Regions from separate parts of the Janthinobacterium sp. TPC_1 genome, predicted to be linked through region 1. Evidence: predicted binding sites of a transcription regulator. Region 1 holds the regulator's gene; each other region holds the start of a gene.
The links. Region 1 encodes sigma-54, which starts transcription at its own class of promoters, with help from an activator protein. Its sites were predicted from a motif close to TGGCANGNAANCTGCTTT; they were not measured.
Positions count from the first base shown of each region.

Region 2: prpB (methylisocitrate lyase) is a predicted target of sigma-54. The motif match lies at 1,466-1,483, and genes of this name have one in related genera.
Region 3: adh (aldehyde dehydrogenase) is a predicted target of sigma-54. The motif match lies at 1,234-1,251, and genes of this name have one in related genera.
Region 4: ACQVLG_RS23255 (circularly permuted type 2 ATP-grasp protein) is a predicted target of sigma-54. The motif match lies at 2,026-2,043, and genes of this name have one in related genera.

Region 1 covers NZ_CP195157.1:2,098,228-2,101,269, forward strand. The annotation lists gene lptA (lipopolysaccharide transport periplasmic protein LptA) at 1-66, shown strand, start outside; gene lptB (LPS export ABC transporter ATP-binding protein) at 66-821, shown strand; gene ACQVLG_RS10255 (RNA polymerase factor sigma-54) at 826-2,304, shown strand; gene hpf (ribosome hibernation-promoting factor, HPF/YfiA family) at 2,374-2,736, shown strand; gene ACQVLG_RS10265 (3-hydroxyisobutyryl-CoA hydrolase) at 2,864-3,042, shown strand, end outside.
Region 2 covers NZ_CP195157.1:5,529,227-5,532,268, reverse strand. The annotation lists gene ACQVLG_RS26875 (MBL fold metallo-hydrolase) at 1-441, opposite strand, end outside; gene ACQVLG_RS26870 (hypothetical protein) at 620-856, shown strand; gene ACQVLG_RS26865 (hypothetical protein) at 968-1,216, shown strand; gene prpB (methylisocitrate lyase) at 1,546-2,433, shown strand; gene prpC (bifunctional 2-methylcitrate synthase/citrate synthase) at 2,503-3,042, shown strand, end outside.
Region 3 covers NZ_CP195157.1:2,302,390-2,305,431, reverse strand. The annotation lists gene adh (aldehyde dehydrogenase) at 1-1,148, opposite strand, end outside; gene ACQVLG_RS11295 (beta-propeller fold lactonase family protein) at 1,401-2,357, opposite strand; gene ACQVLG_RS11290 (TonB-dependent receptor plug domain-containing protein) at 2,562-2,927, shown strand; gene ACQVLG_RS11285 (TonB-dependent receptor family protein) at 2,951-3,042, shown strand, end outside.
Region 4 covers NZ_CP195157.1:4,767,141-4,770,182, forward strand. The annotation lists gene ACQVLG_RS23250 (alpha-E domain-containing protein) at 1-527, opposite strand, end outside; gene ACQVLG_RS23255 (circularly permuted type 2 ATP-grasp protein) at 521-1,990, opposite strand; gene ACQVLG_RS23260 (sensor histidine kinase) at 2,119-3,042, opposite strand, start outside.

The DNA.
Region 1 (3,042 bases):
CAGCCGAAGAACAAGGCGCCGGCGGCGGAGAAAGCGCCGGCTACGCCCGCGCCAGGAAAGAAATAATGGACAATACCCGTTGCGGCAGCACCCTGATCGTTCGCGGGCTGCAAAAAACCTATGGCAAGCGCCAAGTCGTGCATGATGTCTCGCTGCAAGTCGAATGCGGCGAAGTGGTGGGTCTGCTGGGGCCGAACGGCGCCGGCAAGACGACTTCGTTCTACATGATCGTCGGCCTGGTGCCGTCGGACGGCGGCAGCATCGATATCAGCGGCGTGGACATTTCCAGCCTGCCGATCCACCGCCGCGCGCAGATGGGCCTGTCCTACCTGCCGCAGGAAGCGTCCGTGTTCCGCAAGCTGACGGTGGAAGACAATATCCGCGCCGTGCTGGAAATCCAGACCGTCGAAGGCCGTCCCCTGAAGAAGGCCGAGATCGAGGAGCGCCTGGATAAACTGCTGGCCGACTTGCAGATTGAAAAGCTGCGCGAGAACCAGGCCCTGTCCCTGTCCGGCGGCGAGCGCCGCCGCGTGGAAATCGCCCGCGCGCTGGCCACCGACCCGCGTTTCGTGCTGCTCGACGAACCGTTTGCCGGCGTGGATCCGATCGCCGTGATCGAAATCCAGCGCATCGTGCGTTTCTTGAAGGAGCGCAATATCGGCGTGCTGATTACCGATCATAATGTGCGCGAGACGCTGGGTATTTGCGACCGTGCCTACATCATCAACCAGGGCTCGGTGCTGGCGTCGGGACGCCCCGACGACATCATCGCGAACGAGTCGGTACGCCGGGTCTATCTGGGCGAACACTTCCGCATGTGAGCCAATGAAACAATCATTGCAGCTGCGCACGTCGCAGCACCTGGCACTGACGCCGCAGTTGCAGCAATCGATACGCCTGCTGCAATTATCCACCCTGGAATTGCACCAGGAACTCGAGCAGCTGCTGACGGACAATCCCTTGCTCGAACGCCTCGACGATCCGCTCGACCGTTCGCTGCGCCTGCTGTCCGACGGCGCCCTGAGTTCCACGGCCGCGCCGGCCGAAGCGCCGCCCCAGCCGCCAGGCCAGGAGGCGCCCGCCGCACCGGCCGAAGCGGACGGGTTTGACGGCGAGGCGGGCGAGGGCCCGGCCGCCGCGGAGGGCGGCGACAGCGACTGGAGCGAGGCGAGCCGGGGCAAGGCGCCCGACGATGAAGATTCGCGTCCGCAACTGGAGGCCCATCACTGCACCCTGCGCGAGCACCTGATGGAGCAGATGCGCGTGACGGTGCTTGAATTGCGCGACCGCGCGCTGGTCGAGCTGATCATCGATGCGCTCGACGACAATGGCTACCTGGAAGAGTCGCTCGACGACATCCTGGCGCGCCTGCCGGAAGAGCTGGAAATCGACGCTGACGAGATGCGCACGGCCTTGTCGCTGCTGCAAAGTTTCGATCCGCCGGGCGTGGGCGCGCGCAATGCGTCCGAATGCCTGGCGCTGCAAATCAGGCGCTTGCCGCACGTCGCCATGGTGACGCGGCGCATGGCCCTCGTCATCGTGGAAAAGCACCTGGCCTGGTTTGCCCAGCGCGATTTCAACAAGCTGAAAAAAGCCCTCGATTGCGACGATGAAGACTTGCGCGAGGCGCAGACGGTGATTCGCCAGTGTAATCCGCACCCGGGCGCCGTGTTCGCCTCGGACGTGTCCGATTACGTGGTGCCCGACGTCGTCGTCAAGCGCGCGCGCAATGGCTGGCAAGTCACCCTGAACAACGACGTCATGCCGCGCCTGCGCGTCAACGCCATGTACGCCAACTTGCTCAAGCAGGGCAAGGGCGAGGGCGCCATGGGCGCGCAGTTGCAGGAGGCCAAGTGGCTGATCAAGAATATGCGCCAGCGCTTCGATACCATCCTGCGCGTGGCACAGGCGATAGTAGAAAGACAAAAGAACTTTTTCTCGCATGGGGCCGTTGCCATGCGCCCCCTTGTGCTCCGTGAAATAGCTGATACACTGGGTTTACACGAGAGTACTATCTCGCGGGTAACAACTCAAAAGTACATGCTGACCCCGCACGGCATGTTCGAGTTGAAATATTTCTTTGGTAGCCATGTCGCCACCGAAGCGGGGGGGGAAGCGTCATCGACGGCGATACGGGCATTGATCGTGCAACTGACAGGAGCAGAAGACCCTAAAAATCCTTTATCCGACAGTAAGATTGCGGACATGCTGGGGGAACAAGGCATGGTGATTGCGCGACGTACTGTTGCCAAATACCGGGAAGCGTTGAAAATTCCGCCAGTGAGCCTGCGTAAGTGTTTGTAAGTTTTTTTCGGTTCCTCTGCGGGCCGGATAGGATGGACCGCACGAACCCGATCATCTTTAGGAGTGTGTATGAATCTCACCATCAGCGGACATCATCTCGAAGTGACACCAGCCATCCGTGAATACGTACAAACGAAGCTGGAGCGCGTGAAACGTCATTTCGATCAAGTTATCGATATTGCCGTGATTCTGACCGTGGATAACCTCAAAGAGAAAGAAAAACGTCAAAAGGCCGAAGTCAACCTGCGTCTGAGTGGCAAAACTGTCTATGTGGAAAGCCTGGCACACGACTTGTATGCCGCAATCGATACCCTGATCGACAAGCTCGATAGGCAAGTGATGAAATACAAAACCAAAGTGCAAGGGCACGGTAAAGAGGCGATCAAGCATCTGCCAGACAACTCAGAGGAAGACGCCGTCGTCGCCGTCTAAGGCCACCGGCTTCCCCCAGTTGTGATCAACTAAGGGCGCACATTGCGCCCTTTTTTGCGTCCTGCGGGAAGCAATATCCGTGGTGAAAGCGCTAGAATGCGCCATCCTCACTTCTTTCCTGCCTGCCATGAGCGACTTCGTCCAGACCTCCATCCGCAACCGCACGGGCCACATCGTGCTCGACCGCCCGAAAGCCTTGAACTCCCTGTCGCTGGAGATGGTGCGCACCCTGAGCGCTGCCTTGCTGGCCTGGCGCGACGATCCGCAGGTGGACGCCGTGGTGATCCGCTCCAGCAGCGAAAAGGC
Region 2 (3,042 bases), 2.9 Mb from region 1:
GGCCGGCGTGTGGCCGGGCACGTGCAGGGCGCGCACTTCCAACTTACCAATATGAAACACCTGGTCGGGCGCGAACAGCTGGTCGAACTGCGAGCCGTCGGCTTTGGCGCCGTTCTGGTGATAGACGGCGGCGAAGGCCTGCTGCACCGTCTGGATGGCGGCGCCGATGGCCACGTCGCCGCCCAGCTGCTGCTGCAGGTAGGGCGCGGCGGAAAGATGATCGGCATGCGCGTGGGTTTCCAGCAGCCAGCGGCACTGCAAGCCGTGTTCGCGCACGAAGGCAATGACCTTGTCGGCCGAGCCGGTGGACGTGCGGCCCGCCTTCGGGTCATAGTCGAGCACGGAATCGATGATGGCGCAGTCCTGCCCATCGGCCTCGTAGACAACATAGGTGACGGTGGCGGTGGCCGGGTCGAAGAAGGCTTGGATTTGTGGGATCATCACGGCGAAAAAGTGCGGTCAGGGAATGGCATTATATCGCCAGAGTTCGCTAAAAAAAATGCTGCAAATTGACATTTAACATGCGAAAAACAGATAAGCGGGCGCGCATGTGCCTGTCACAGTCGTGCGCACCCTGGCGCTTGCCGCATGGTAACCTCATTCTTCCAAGGAGGAATTCATGAACGATATACCTGCACGCAGCGAACAGTACCGGGGATTTACGATTTCCGTGACCCCGCAAAAGGATAACGACGATTTATGGGATTTTACCTACCGCCTGCAGCGCGAGGGTGAACCGGAAGCGCAGGCGATCACGCGCAGCCGCACCCTGGGCGGTTACGCAGCGCCCGAGACCGCTTGCACGGCGGGCCTGGAAGTGGCCAAGACGGAAGTCGATAATCTGCTGCGTCCTTGAGCCAGCGTAAATCGTTTAGCCCGATTGCCTGCCGGCGCGTGAAACACATCGCTGCCGGCAGCGCTTCATGCTACGATTTCCACTATTGAGTCAGTCACCAAGGAGGCACCCATGGATAACAGTTCTAAAATTCACTATAAAGGCTGGGAAATCGTTCCCCTGGCCGTGCCCACCACCGACGGAAAATGGTCGGCCAGTTGCGACATCGAACGCGCCACCGCGGAAGGCCTGGAAGTATTCGAAGGTTCGACCATGCAGTTCGTGCGCGACGACGAGGAGGGCGCCATTGCCGCCGCCTGCGAAGAAGCCGTGCGCCAGATCGACAACATCATCGCCAATCCGCTGGTGCGGCTGGCTTAGCCCCTGAATTTCCAGCAAACCTGCAGCCGGCGCCCGCCGGCTGTTTTTTTATGCGCGCCCCCGGTGGCAGTCTCATATGTTTCATGTTTCGATGTTTCAAATGGAATGATTGAAACATATTTGGAACATCATTGGCCTGAATCGTGACATCGCTGTTCCCTGGCGTGACAGCGCGTGCAGCGCCGCTGCGTGGCCATTTCCCTGGTTTTCACTGTGCCGTGGCGCATTTTCCGCGCGGGCGCATGGTGCTGGCACGGCATTTGCAATACCAATGCTCATAGCCACTCCATGAAACATTCGGGACCATCCGAAACCCATAAGGTGAACACATGACTCAATACTCAGCAGGTGCCGCATTCCGCAAGGCCGTCCAGGAAGAATCTCCGTTGCAAGTCGTCGGCGCCATCAACGCCAACCACGCCTTGCTGGCCAAGCGCGCCGGCTATAAAGCCATCTACCTGTCCGGCGGCGGCGTCGCGGCTGGCTCGCTGGGCTTGCCCGACCTGGGCATTTCCAGCCTGGACGACGTGCTGACCGATATCCGCCGCATCACCGACGTGTGCGACCTGCCGCTGCTGGTCGATGCCGACACGGGCTTTGGCTCGTCCGCCTTCAACGTGGCGCGCACGGTGAAATCGATGATCAAGTTCGGCGCTGCCGGCCTGCACATCGAAGACCAGGTGGGCGCCAAGCGTTGCGGCCACCGTCCGGGCAAGGAAATCGTCAGCAAGGAAGAGATGGTCGACCGCATCAAGGCGGCCGTCGATGCGCGCACGGACCCGAACTTCGTCATCATGGCGCGCACCGATGCGCTGGCCGTCGATGGCCTGGAAGCGGCACTGGAACGCGCCGTCGCCTGCGTCGAGGCGGGCGCCGACATGATCTTCCCGGAAGCCATCACGGATCTGGACATGTACGCCACCTTCGCCAAGGCCGTCAACGTGCCGATTTTGGCCAACATCACGGAATTCGGTTCCACGCCGCTGTTCACGCTGGACGAACTGCGCAGCGCCCATGTGGGCCTGGCCCTGTATCCGCTGTCGGCCTTCCGCGCCATGAACAAGGCGGCGGAAAACGTCTACCAGGCGCTGCGCCGCGACGGCACGCAAAAGAACGTCGTCGACACCATGCAAACGCGCATGGAACTGTATGAATCGATCAACTACCATGATTTTGAACAAAAACTGGACGCGCTGTTCGCCGCGCAAAAGAAATAAGTAAAGAAGCAGGGACCGCATGCCGGTCCCGCAGTGACGCACCCGAGACTATTCAATCTGGAGAACACAATGACCGCACCGCAAGCCGCCACTTTCAAGCCTAAAAAATCCGTCGCCCTGTCCGGCGTCACCGCCGGCAACACGGCGCTGTGCTCGGTCGGCAAGACCGGCAACGATTTGCACTACCGCGGCTATGACATTCTGGACGTGGCCGACAGCTGCGAATTCGAGGAAATCGCCTATCTGCTGGTGCACGGCAAGCTGCCCACCGCCGCCGAACTGAAGGGCTACAAGGCCAAGCTGAAATCCTTGCGCGGCTTGCCGTCGGCCGTGAAACTGGCGCTGGAAGCGCTGCCGGCCGCCGCCCACCCGATGGACGTGATGCGCACTGGCGTCTCCGTGCTGGGCTGCACCCTGCCGGAAAAAGACGACCATAACGCGCCGGGCGCGCGCGACATCGCCGACCGCCTGATGGCGTCGTTCGGCTCCATGCTGCTGTACTGGTACCACTACAGTCATAACGGCAAGCGCATCGAGGTGGAAACGGACGACGACTCGATCGGCGGCCACTTCCTGCACCTGCTGCACGGCGAAAAACCGTCGGCGTCG
Region 3 (3,042 bases), 200 kb from region 1:
TAGCCGCCTTCCAGGTCGCCCGCCTGCGTGTTGCGCTCGCCGCCGGCCAGCACTTCGGCACCTTCCTGGCGGCCGATGTCGAGGTAGGACAGGATTTTTTCCAGCTGCTCCTGCGACGCCTGGGCGCCGATCATGGTGGAAGCGTCGAGCGGATTGCCCTGCTTGATAGCGGCCACGCGCTTCAAGGCACGTTCGATGAATTTCTCGTAGATAGATTCCTGGATCAGCACGCGCGATGGGCAGGTGCACACCTCGCCTTGATTCAGCGCAAACATGGCAAAACCTTCCAGGCACTTGTCGAAATAATCATCATCGGCATCCATCACGTCTTCAAAGAAGATGTTCGGCGACTTGCCGCCCAGCTCCAGGGTGACGGGAATCAGGTTTTGCGCGGCGTAGCCCATGATCAGGCGGCCCGTGCCCGTTTCGCCCGTGAAGGCGATCTTGGCGATGCGCTTGCTCGACGCCAACGGCTTGCCCGCTTCCAGGCCGAAACCGTTGATGATGTTCAGCACGCCCGGCGGCAACAGGTCGCCAATCAGCTCGATCAACACCATGATGGAGGCGGGGGTCTGCTCGGCCGGTTTCAGGACGACGCAATTGCCGGCGGCTAGCGCTGGCGCCAGTTTCCACACGGCCATCAGGATCGGGAAATTCCAGGGAATGATCTGGCCCACGACGCCCAGCGGCTCATGGTAGTGGTAGGCATAGGTTTCCGCATCGATTTGCGCGACGGAACCTTCCTGCGCGCGGATGCAGCCGGCAAAGTAGCGGAAATGGTCAATGGCCAGCGGAATGTCGGCATTCATCGTTTCGCGGATCGGCTTGCCGTTGTCGATGGTTTCCGCCGTGGCGATCAGGCTCAGGTTCTGTTCAATGCGGTCGGCGATGCGGTTCAGGATATTGGCGCGCTCGGCAGGCGAAGTCTTGCCCCAGGCCTCCTTGGCGGCATGCGCGGCATCCAGCGCCAGCTCGACGTCTTCCGTCGTGGAACGGGCGATTTCGCAAAACGGCAAGCCGGTGATCGGCGTGATGTTGGGAAAGTATTCACCTTTTACTGGTGCAACGAATTTGCCGCCGATGTAATTGTCATAGCGTTGTTTGAAGGGATTGGCTACGCCCAGTTTGCTGATGTCTGCGAGATTCATGTCGTCCTCTATCGGGTTAATTAGAATGAAATTACTTAATTAAAATCAAACGTCCTGGTACAGATGGGGTGAGTACACGCAGTCTTCCGCAAATGCCGTGCCAGCTCGCCATCCCCCTACCCAACTTAGCGGGTTTTACCTCTGTTGCAAGGGCCTGGTGGCGATATCGGCGGGTTCAATTGCTGCCGTAGCGCCCCGTCGCCGCTGCACAATGGAACAGGTGTACCAGACTGGAACACCTGCCCTGTACCACTACCGAATCACCACACCCCATGGCAATTCGCCCACGGCAATATCGGCCACCTTGCGCGCGCTGGCCGTGTCGATGACGGAAACGCTATTCGAGCGCCCGTTGGCCACGTACAGCTTGGCGCCATCGGGCGTGATGGCCATGTTCCATGGGCGCTTGCCAACGGGAATGGTGGCCGTCACCTGATTGCTGGCCGTGTCGATCACCATCACCGTGCCGTCGATGCCGTTCGAGACATACACCTGCCTGCCGCTGGGTTGAACGGCGATACCGTTGGCATTCTTGCCCGCTGGAATGGTGGCAATCGCCTTGCGCGCGGCCATATCGATCACGTAGACGGCATTGACCAGTTCGCACGCCACATAGGCGCGGCCCGAGTCCGGACTGAAACCGATGCCGCGCGGACGCAGTCCCACGGCGATGGACGCCACCTGACGGCGTTGCGCCACATCAATGACGTCGACTTGCTCGGCCTCTTCCGCGCTGACCAGCAGCCAGCGCCCATCGGGGCTGAACACGGCGTGTTCCGGATTGCGTCCCTGCACCTTGATGTCGGCGAGCAAGACGCCCGTCTGGCCATCAAGCAAGGCCACGCTATTGTTTTCCTCGACGGCCACGGCCACGTAACTGCCGTCATGCGAAGCGCTGACGCCTTCGGGCGACTTGCCCAGCGCTACGCTGCGCACGGGCGCGCCGGTCGCGTTATCGATCAGCAACAAGGCGCTGCTGGCGGCATCCGTGACAAACAATTGCCGTCCGGTCGGGTCGGCGGCGATGCCGCGCGGCCGCTTGCCCGCCGCGATCTGGCGTACGACCTGGTCGGTCGCCGTGTCGATCACGCTCACGGTGCCGGATTTTTCATTGGGGACATAGGCAAATGGAGCGGCCTGGACGGCGGTGCTGGCGAGCGCGGGCAGCAGCCAGCACACCTGGCGCAAGCGCGAGAAGAAGTTGGGCATAATCACCTTTTCAATGGCAAAACACAGGAAAAGCGCGCGCTAGCGGCGCCTCTGATAATTGCTGTATGCAAACGCCGTGCCACTGACACGCGTATAATTTCCGCCCACCAATGGAGACATGGCAGGCATATTGCTTGATACAACTATGCAGACCTGCGCCGCGCACGCGACCAAGCAGGCTTTTATTCACATTGGAGAATCCGCATGCAGCATCGTTTCCGCCTGAACACCATCGCCAGCCTGTTTGTCGCCGGCAGCGCCACCCTCGCCCCCCACGTTTTCGCCGCCGAGTCCGCTGACTTGGCCGCCGGGCAACTCATGGATACGGTGGTCATCAGCGGCAGCCGCATCGCCCACCCCAGCCAGGAAGTGCCGGCCTCCATCGACGTCGTCGACAGCGCCCGCATCCAGGAGGGTCAAATCCGCGTCAATGCCTCGGAAGCGCTGGCCGCCGTGCCCGGCCTGGTCGTGCAGAACCGCCAGAACTACGCGCAGGACTTGCAAATCTCGTCGCGCGGCTTCGGCTTCGGCGCCCGCTCGGCCTTCGGCGTGCGCGCGTCGTCAAGCTGATCAGCGATGGCATTCCCGCCAGCATGCCTGACGGCCAAGGCCAGGCCGCCACCTTCAACCTCGATACGGCCGAGCGCATCGAAGTGCTGCGCGGGCCGTTCTCCGCCATCTATGG
Region 4 (3,042 bases), 2.7 Mb from region 1:
CGCGCCGTGTTGTCGGCCCGCTCCAGGAAGGTGCCCAGGCGGATGAAGTGGACGGCTTCGTCCTTGAGCATGGTGCCCAATGTCACGCCGCGCGACAGGTGCGAGCGGTACTTGACCCATTCGAAGAAGGCGCTGGGATCCGTTTCCAGCAGATTGCTTTTCAAGCGCTTCTGCACGTCGAGCCAGGTGGCGTTCTGGATTTCCCACACTTCCGTCGTCAGGGTGCCCCGCACGGCGCGGGCGTTTTCGCGCGCGCCCGTCAGGCAGGCGAGGATCGACGACGGGTTGTTCGGGTCGCGCACCATGAAATCGAGCACGTCGCGCGTATGGAAGCGGCCATATTTGTGGTCGTACGCGCTTTGCAGCTCGGAAATACCCAGGGTGGCGCGCCAGCCTTGCTCCGCGTCCTGCCCGGACTGGGGCAGCATGGACGTCTGCATGTTGACGTCGAGCATGCGCGCCGTATTTTCCGCCCGCTCCGTGTAGCGGGCCATCCAGAACAAATGATCGGCAGTGCGGCTCAGCATGTTTTTTCTCCTGCAAAAGCTGCTTTTTCTTCTGATAATGTGGCTTCCAGTACCCAGGTATCCTTGGTGCCGCCCCCTTGCGAGGAATTGACCACCAGCGAGCCTTCACCGAGCGCCACGCGGGTCAGGCCACCGGGCACCATGGAAATCGTCTTGCCTGACAGCACGAACGGACGCAGGTCGATGTGGCGGGGCGCGATGCCGGCCTCGACATACGTGGGGCAGGCGGACAGGGCCAGGGTCGGCTGGGCGATATAGCCGCCCGGATTGGCCAGCAGGCGCTGGCGGAAGTCCTCGATCTGCGCGGCGCTCGACGCGGGCCCCACCAGCATGCCGTAGCCGCCCGCGCCATGCACTTCCTTGACAACGAGCTTCGCCAGGTTCGCCAGCACATAGGATAAATCGGCGCTCTTGCGGCACTGGTAGGTGGGCACGTTGTTCAAAATCGGCTCCTGCGACAGGTAAAACTTGATCATGTCGGGCACGAACGGATAGATCGACTTGTCGTCAGCCACGCCCGTGCCGATGGCGTTCGCCAGGGTGACTCTTCCCGCGCGATACACGGACAGCAGGCCCGGAACGCCCAGCGAGGAATCGGAGCGGAAAGCCAGCGGGTCGAGGAAATCGTCGTCGACCCTGCGGTAGATGACGTCCACGCGCTTGGGTCCGCGCGTGGTGCGCATGTAAACAGAGTTGTCGTTGACAAACAAATCCTTGCCCTCGACCAGTTCCACCCCCATTTGCTGGGCCAGGAAGGCGTGCTCGAAGTAGGCGGAGTTGTACATGCCCGGCGTCATGACGACGACCGTGGGGTCATCGATGCCCATCGGTGCGACGGAGCGCAGGTTGTCGAGCAGCATGTCCGGGTAATGGTCGACTGGGGCGATGCGGTTGCGGGCGAACAGTTCCGGGAACAGCCGCATCATCATCTTGCGGTCTTCCAGCATGTAGGACACGCCGGAGGGCACCCTTAAATTGTCTTCCAGTACATAGAATTCGCCCTGGCCCGCGCGCACGATGTCGACGCCGGCGATGTGGGCGTAAATGTCGGAAGCGACGGCGATGCCCTGCATTTCCGGGCGGTACTGGGCATTCTTGTAGATTTGCTCGGCGGGAATGATGCCTGCCTTGATGATGTTTTGCTCATGATAAATATCATGGATGAACATGTTCAAGGCTTGCACGCGCTGCACCAGGCCCGTCTGCATCTGCGCCCATTCGGCGGCGGGAATGATGCGGGGAATGGTGTCGAATGGAATCAGGCGTTCCGTGCCGGCATCGTCGCCGTAGACGGCAAACGTGATGCCGACGCGGCGGAACGTCAGGTCGGCTTCGGCCCGCTTGCGGGCGATGGTTTCCGGGGATTGCTGCGCCAGCCAGTTGTCGAATTCACGATAGTGTTCGCGTACCTTGCCGTCCGTCCCCACGTCATCTGCAGTCATTTCATTGAAAAAATTTGCCATGTTGTGATGTCCCTTGAGCCGTGTCTGTGTATAGCTCAGCAGGAAACGTGCCAACAGTGCGGACGGGAACAGGTGTAAAGATGACCACTTTTGTGGCGTCGCGCCAGCCTTTGCACCGTTTTGGTGCGCTAGCTGTCACTGTTGGGGACGCCAACTGGCGGGACGAACGGGCGGCAATCGACGGGCACGTCGAAGATGAAGCTGGTGCCCGTTTCCGGCGCGCTGTCGACGGCGATGCTGCCGCCGTGGCTTTCGGCCACGTTCTGCACGAAGGGCAGGCCGATGCCCCAGCCGGGTGCGGCGCTGTCGTTTTCGCGGCGCAGGTAGTCGAAGATGCGTTCCGCCTGGGCCGGCGCGATGGCGTGGCCGCCGTTGTGGACGGTGATGATCAGGCGTTCGTGGCACGCTTCCACGTGCACCTTGACGGGCGCGTCGTCGCCGTACTTGATGGCATTGCCGAGCAGGTTTTCCAGTGCGCGCCGCAGCGAGTTCTCGCACCACCAGCCGGTGACGGCTTGCCCGCTGACCTGGCATTTGCCGGGCCGCTGCAGGTTGACCTGGCCGGCCACGGCATGAACCAGGGGCAGCACGTCGAACTGGCTCAGGGCCAGCGGCAACCGCTGGCCCTGGTGGTAGCTGAGAGTGTCGAGCAATTCCTCGATCATGCTGTCGAGCCGTTTGCTGTGCTCGGCAATCTTGCGTGCCAGCAATACCACGCGTTCCGGCTCCGCTGGCCGCAGCAGCAGCTGGGCGCTGGTGCTGATCACGGCCAGCGGGTTGCGCATGTCGTGCGACAGGCCGGCCGCGATGCGGCGCCGGAAGCCTTCATGCATGCTGGTAAATTCGCGTATCGATTCGCGGATGCCCGAGTCGATCGACTCGTTGAGCACCTGCCAATCCTTGCGGCGCAAGGTGATATGGGCATCGTGGGCGGCGGCGGCGAAGCAGTCGCGGAAGATCTGGTATTCCTGGATCACCTGTTCCGGCCCGTAATTGGTCATGCGCGCCCGTTCATTGCCATGCACGGCGGGCACGTTGCTGTTGCTGGCCGC